2 regions of the Collinsella sp. AF16-8 genome follow, and region 2 is predicted to be linked to the other one. Evidence: riboswitches for the same ligand, from Rfam matches in the RefSeq annotation. Region 2 holds a riboswitch; the other holds the start of a gene.
The links. A riboswitch is a leader RNA that binds a small molecule or an ion and turns the genes downstream of it on or off. The one in region 2 is predicted to bind thiamine pyrophosphate.

Region 1 (3,406 bases), on a different contig from region 2:
CGATCTTGACGGCGCTGGGGCGGATATCGTCAAATACGGCGTCGATCTGCGCAGCGACGATATCAGGGGAGATATTCTGCACGGCGGTGACACCGAGCGTGTTTTGTGCGGTGATGGCGGTGATGGCCGTCTCGGCATACAGGCGGTGCGCCGTGATGGTCTTGATGTCGGCCTGAATGCCGGCGCCACCGCTGGAATCGGATCCTGCGATGGACAGGACGGCAGGTACCTTACTGCGATCCATGTTTGCTCCCTTGTTCGGTCGGAATCAAATGGGTCTTTAAGCCAGCATTATAAAGATGCCCGGGCCGACTCTATGTCGAACCCGGGCGGGCGATGCAATCTTTACGCAAATGTAAGCAAATGTTCACACGTCAACAATTGAAGAACACCATGTTACCGATTGTGGCTCCGGTGACGAGTTAGTCCTCCATGCCGAGGTCGATCGTCGTGCCTTCGAACACCTTGTTAACGGTGCGGACGGCGCACATCTTGCCGCACATGGTGCAGGTGCCCTCGGTGGCGGCGGGGGATTCTTCGTAGCGTTTCTTGCCGGTGACCGGGTCGAGAGCACACTTCCACATGGCATCCCAGTCGAGCTTGCGGCGTGCCTGGCCCATCTTGTCGTCCATGTCGCGGGCGTGCGGCACCTTCTTGGCGATATCGGCGGCGTGCGCGGCAATCTTAGTGGCCATGAGGCCATCGAGCACGTCCTGGGCGTTGGGCAGGCACAGGTGCTCGGCCGGCGTCACGTAGCACAGGAAGTCGGCACCGGAGCTGGCGGAGATGGCGCCGCCGATGGCAGCGGTGATGTGGTCGTAACCCACGCCGATATCGGTCACCAGCGGCCCGAGCACATAGAACGGGGCATTGTGGCACAGGCGCTTCTGCAGTTTCATGTTGGCGGCGATCTCGTCGAGCGCCATGTGACCCGGGCCCTCGACCATGACCTGGACGCCGGCGGCCCAAGCGCGCTTGCACAGCTTGCCCAGCTCGATCATCTCAGCGGTCTCGGTGGCATCGTTGGAGTCGTAGAGGCAGCCCGGGCGGCAGGAGTCGCCGAGCGAAATCGTCACGTCGTACTCGTGGCAAATCTCGAGCAGCTCGTCAAAGTACTCGTAGAAGGGGTTTTCGTTGCCGGTGACCTCCATCCAGCCAAACAGTAGCGAGCCGCCGCGACTGACGATGTTCATCAGGCGGCCGGTCTCCTTAAAGGTCTTGGTGACCGACTTGTTGATGCCGCAGTGGATGGTCATAAAGTCCACGCCATCCTCGGCGTGCGCGCGCACGACCTCGAACAGGTCGTCCTTGGTCAGCTTGACCAGCGGCTTTTCCATGTAGCCGATGGCGTCGTACATGGGGACGGTGCCCACCATGAGCGGCGTCTCGTCGATGAGCTGCTGGCGGAACTGGCGCGTTTTGCCCGAGTTGGAAAGGTCCATGATGGCGTCGGCGCCAAAGTCCTCGGCGATCTTGACCTTCTTCCATTCCTCGGCGGCATCGGCCTTGTCGCCCGAGATGCCCAGGTTGACGTTGACCTTGGTGGACAGGCCCTCGCCGACACCAAAGGCGCGCATGCCCTTTTTGATATGCACGATGTTGGCGGGAATGGCGATGCGGCCGTCGGCCACGCGCTCGCGGATGTACTCGGGGTCGCGATGCTCGCGCTCGGCGACTTCCTTCATCTGCGGCGTGATCTGCCCGGCGCGGGCGAAGTCGATTTGCGTGACGAGCTTGGGCTCGGTCTGTGTGCTCATTGGCACGGCTCCCTTCGTTGGCATTACCCATATCAGGTTTGCGGGTCAGGGCGGGCGCGCCCAGTCTCAGCCTGCCGTCTTGTCCTGCAAGCTCCCCGTTTATGTAATGGGCTCAAGTATAGCTCGAATGGGTACGATTGGCATAACGAGCGTGCCTGTGGGGAGGCGAACATGGAAGACAAGCATCTATATCGAGAGACGCAATGGGATGTATCGGCCGAGGAAAGCCGTGCGCACCATGGCCTTGTCGCGATTGGTTTTGCGGTGCTTGCCGTGCTGGTGATTGCCTTTTGTATCTGGACGTTTGGCGGTCACGGCGGCGCAGCATGGGAGTTCGAGGCCGACGATGCCCTGCCGATCATGACAGTGAAGGTTACGGGCGGCAATACCGTTGCCGCGCCGGGCGACTATTGGTATTCGCGCGATGGATTTGTCCAGCTTCAGCTGAGCGGTGGGTCTATTCCTGGTGAGGAAATCGAACGCGTGACGTATGATGCGGCGCTCAAAACGCTGACGGTGAAGCTCAAGAATCAGGGCGACGTGCCTACGACTATGGATATCGCGCTGACGGAATGGCGCTTGGAGCCCCCATCGGGTGCTGCGGTGTCCGAGGTAGAGCACGTTAAGATTACCTACCAAGATGGCTCGACAAACGAAGTTGCCAAAGCCGACGGCTTGGCGGAATAGACGCCGTGCCTAGGCAGCACATTCAAAAGTAGCGGTGGTCCTACAAGGTCTGTTCGTTCAGGAAGACCAAAGTGTTCTTATTTGAAAGCTCGGGAAAGTGACGATAACCAACGTCAAACGCGGTGAGCCCGCTTACATCCTCGAGCTTGTTTTCTGCCATCCAGCGCACCATGGAACCACGTGCCTTTTTGCTGGCGGTCGAGCGCTGGATGGGCTTGCCGTTGCGGATGCCTTCGCCAAAGAGACACGTGACGACCGTGGCGTCGCCCGCGAGATGGGGCAGAACGGCTTTGGCGTACTCTACGCTGGCGAGGTTGACGATCGTGGTGTTTGAGCCTGCCGGGGCGATAGCCCGCGCGAGCTTGTCGCTCCAAAACGCATAGAGGTCTCGGGCATCGTCAACGGCGAGCTTCGCGCCCATCTCCAGCCGATATGGTTCGACGGCATGAAAGGGGCGAACGCACCCGTAGAGGCCAGAGAGGATCCACAGGTGGCTTTGCAGCCATGCGAGCTGCGCGGAATCCATCACCTCGGGCGCCATGCTCTGGTATTGAATGCCGTGGTAGGACATGACGGCAGGGGAGAGGTGACAGGCGAGTGCGGGATTGTCGAGATCGCCGTTTTTCAGGATGGGCCCGAACTCATGCAGGGTGTTGAGGCAAGGCCCCAGCAGTTTGTCACTCACGTTCCATAGCGCCTGCAGGCTGTCGCTGCCTTCATTCCGCTCGATATCTAGCAGTGCGCGGTGGAGGCGAGCCGTCTCGCGCGCAAAGGGTGGAATGCCCAGGACTTCAAAAGCATCTTGGGCCGCGCGCATCTGCTTGGCGGGCGAAATGACGACCTGCAGCATGGACTCTCCTCTGCCAAAAAGGAAGTTGCGGTGGAATACGGTCTGTTTTGGCCGTTTATGGGCCAGTTTAGTCTGTATTTCACCGCAACTGATGAAGGGTTGGTTACGCGCG
Region 2 (3,406 bases):
GGCTCATGTCGGCGGTCTTGACGTACTCGAGCATCTCCTCGCAGCGGGCCGAAAGACCCACGATGGCATCGGGGCCCAAAAGTTTGCGGCAGACCTCGACGGGGATGTCGCTCTGGCCCACGTGCACGCCGTCGACGGCAATACCCTGCTCGCGTGCGGCAAGTACGCAGTCAAGGCGGTCGTCGATCAGCAGCGCGACCTGCCCGGTTTTGCCGGCCTGGGCGATGGCCTGGGCGGCATCGCCCGTCAGTGCGATGATCTCGCGGGCGCTTGCCACCTTGGAGCGCACCTGGATGCAGGTAAATCCGGCGTCGAGCGCCTGAGCCACCACATCGCCCACGGGTCGCCCGAGGGTGTTTTCGGGGCCGAGTACCAGATAGGCAGAGATATCAAGGTTGTCGCGGATGCTCATCGTGCTTCCTCCTGCTTTTTGATTTGCGCTTCCATGCGTTCGAGTTTGCCGGTCATGGTGTCGGTAAATCCGGGTCGAATATCGGCTTTGAGCACGACTTCGGTGCGGATGCCCTTGCTCGCCAACACAAAGGTTGCGTCGCGTACGACCTGCATGACCTCGTCCCAGTCGCCCTCGATCTCGGTGAACATCGAGGTGGTGCGGTTGGGAAGGCCGCTCTCGCGAATGACGCGCACGACCTCGGCGACCTCGGCGGACAGCTCGTCGCCGGTGCCGCACGGGGCGATGGCCACGGCGACGAGTGTGTTCATGCCGGCATTGGTTACGGACTCGGACATGGCTTATGCCTCCTCGAGCTCGAGTTGGTTATCGGCAATGTTCTGGGCGGTCGCGCGGTAGAGCTCGTCGATAAAGGCGACCTTAAAGCTTGCCGGGGCATCGGCGACGGCGGCGGCACGCGTGCCGGCAACGTTGTAGACGCCCGTGCCGCAGATGGCCGCCGTAAACGGGTCGGCGGCGCAGGCATACACGGCCAGCACGCCGCCCTGCGAGCAACCGCAGCCGGTGATTTTGGACATGAGCGGGCTGCCGCCGTGGGACTTGGCCACGGTCGTGCCGTCGGTAATCAGGTCGACTTCGCCCGAGACCACAACGGCGCCGCCGGTGTAGCGGGCGAGCGCCACGGCGGCGCCGCGGGCGGCGTCTACCGTGTCGGTGGTATCGACACCGCGCACGCGACTCAGATCGGCCGCTTCGCCCTCAAGGCCCCACAGGCCGGCGAGCGCGATAATCTCGGAGGCATTGCCGCGCACGATGGCGGGTTTGTACTGCTTGAGTTCGCCTACCAGTTGGGTGCGCAGGCTGCCGATGCCCAGGCCCACCGGATCGAGCACCCAGGGCTTGCCGGCGTCGTGTGCCGCCTTGGCCGCGCGGGGAATCGTCTGCTCGTAGATGGGGAAGAGTGTGCCCATGTTCAGATAGATGGCGCCGCCGCCGGCAACGAGCGCCTCGCCCTCGTCGGGCAGATAGACCATGGCGGCCGATCCGCCCACGGCGAGCTGCGCGTTGGCGACAAAGTCAATCGTCACCGTGTTGGTGATGGAGCCCGCCATCGGATTGGTGGCGCGAATCTTCTCCACTGCCTTGACCACGTTTTGCTTGAGCTGTTTCGAATCGATCACTGCACATGCCTCCTTGGCATAGAAAAGGGGCGCTGTGCATAGACAGCGCCCCTAAAAAGGCGGCATGCTCCCTACGCCAGCATTAACTGACAGGTTCAAAGGATTGGGCCCCATGCCCTCTCAGCCTTGTGGTTTGCACCGCCGGCACTCCCGCATCGAATCTGTTGTTTCCTATACTAGCGCACCTGCCAAAAAGGGACAGGTTTATTTTGGCAGGTAAAAACTGGGGCTTTGCGTTTTCCCAGATAAAACCTGCCAATATAAACCTGTCTCTTTTTGGCAGGTCGGTACAATAGACGGGATTAAGAATGACCGAGGGGGCTCTATGATCAAACTTGTGCTGACCGATATGGACGATACGCTGATTCCGGCCGGGCGCGACGGCGCCAGCGATTATGCCATCGAGGGCATTCATGCCATGCAGGCGGCGGGCCTGCACTTTGGCCCGGTTTCGGGCCGTCAACCGTCCGCGATGGGCTGGATGTTCCGCAATCGCGCCGAGTGCTTCTCGACCGGCGCGTTCTGCAACGGCCAGGTCATGTTTGTGGACGGCGAGGTGGTAGCCTCGCATGCGACTGACAACGCCGCCCTTATGCGCTTGGCTGACTACTTGGAGCAAGAGACCGACGATACGTATCTGAAGGTCTACGGCCTGGGTGATGACTTTTGGGGCAACGATGCCTATTGTGTGACGAGCGACCCCGAGCGCGTGCGCCGCGCCATGGAGTCGGGCGGCAACGCATGGCTCAAGGGCGAAGAGGCCCCGTGCCGTCCTGTCGTCGATGACGCGTCGGTGTTCAAGGCGAATATCTGGAGTGCTCGTTCGCGTGAGGAGCTCGCGGAGCTACGCGAGCGCGTTGCCGCTGAGGTGCCGGAACTCTCGCTCGTGTTTCCCAACAATCGTGTGCGCCTGTTCGACATTCTTCCAGCAGGTTGGGACAAGGGTTGCGCTGCGCTGGAGCTGGCGCGCGCTTTGGACCTGACGTCCGACGAGGTGGCCGTATTTGGCGATTCCGATAACGACCTGCCCATGATCGGTGCCGTCCCCAACTCCGTTGCAGTCGCCAATGCCAACGAGGCCGTCACGGCTGCCGCGCGCTGGCATATCGGCGCTGCGGCAGACGATGCGGTTGCCGGGGCTCTGCATCAGATTGCCGCCTGCGCCGCGACGGGGGAGATGCCGTCGTTTATGCGTCAGGCAGATGCGGCGGGTTCGGGTTTCGCGGACGTCTAGGGAGGCCATCATGAAGCTTCAACAGCTCAGATATGTTGTAAAGGTTGCCGAATGCGGCAGCATCACCGAGGCCTCGCGCCGGCTCTTTGTGTCGCAGCCTTCGATTACCGCGTCGATTCGCGATCTCGAAAACGAGATGGGTGTGCATATCTTTGAGCGCACTAACAAGGGCGTCGTTGTGTCCGAGGAAGGCGAGACCTTCTTGGGCTATGCGCGCCAGGTGCTCGACCAGGCCGACCTGCTCGAGGGCAAGTACAAGGGCGCATCCGAGCAGGTGCCGCACTTTAGTGTGAGCTGCCAGCATTATTCCTTTGCCGTTAACGCGTTTGTCGACGTGATCCGCGAGTTCGATGCCACGCGTTACGACTTTACCCTGCGCGAGGAGCAGACTCACGAGATTATCGAGGACGTCGCGCATATGAAAAGCGAACTGGGCATCCTATATCTGTCCGAGCACAACCGCGAGGTCATCGAGCGCATGCTGGTGGCCAACGAGCTCGTGTTCGAAGGGCTCTTCTGCGCCACGCCGCATGTCTTCGTGTGCGCAGACCATCCGCTGGCGGGCCGCTCGAGCGTGAC

Region 1: it holds a riboswitch for thiamine pyrophosphate, as region 2 does, so the genes downstream of both, thiC (phosphomethylpyrimidine synthase ThiC) here and thiM (hydroxyethylthiazole kinase) in region 2, are expected to answer to the same signal.

The regions. Positions count from the first base shown of each region.
Region 1 covers NZ_QRXX01000009.1:85,239-88,644, reverse strand. Annotated here, with positions in the region: gene thiD (bifunctional hydroxymethylpyrimidine kinase/phosphomethylpyrimidine kinase) at 1-244, opposite strand, end outside; gene thiC (phosphomethylpyrimidine synthase ThiC) at 423-1,757, opposite strand; TPP riboswitch at 1,750-1,865, opposite strand; gene DWW73_RS08675 (hypothetical protein) at 1,929-2,444, shown strand; gene DWW73_RS08670 (YaaA family protein) at 2,485-3,294, opposite strand; gene DWW73_RS08665 (aminopeptidase) at 3,398-3,406, opposite strand, start outside.
Region 2 covers NZ_QRXX01000004.1:101,343-104,748, reverse strand. Annotated here, with positions in the region: gene DWW73_RS05020 (thiamine phosphate synthase) at 1-412, opposite strand, end outside; gene DWW73_RS05015 (thiamine-binding protein) at 409-750, opposite strand; gene thiM (hydroxyethylthiazole kinase) at 754-1,593, opposite strand; TPP riboswitch at 1,645-1,755, opposite strand; gene DWW73_RS05005 (HAD-IIB family hydrolase) at 1,919-2,827, shown strand; gene DWW73_RS05000 (LysR family transcriptional regulator) at 2,838-3,406, shown strand, end outside.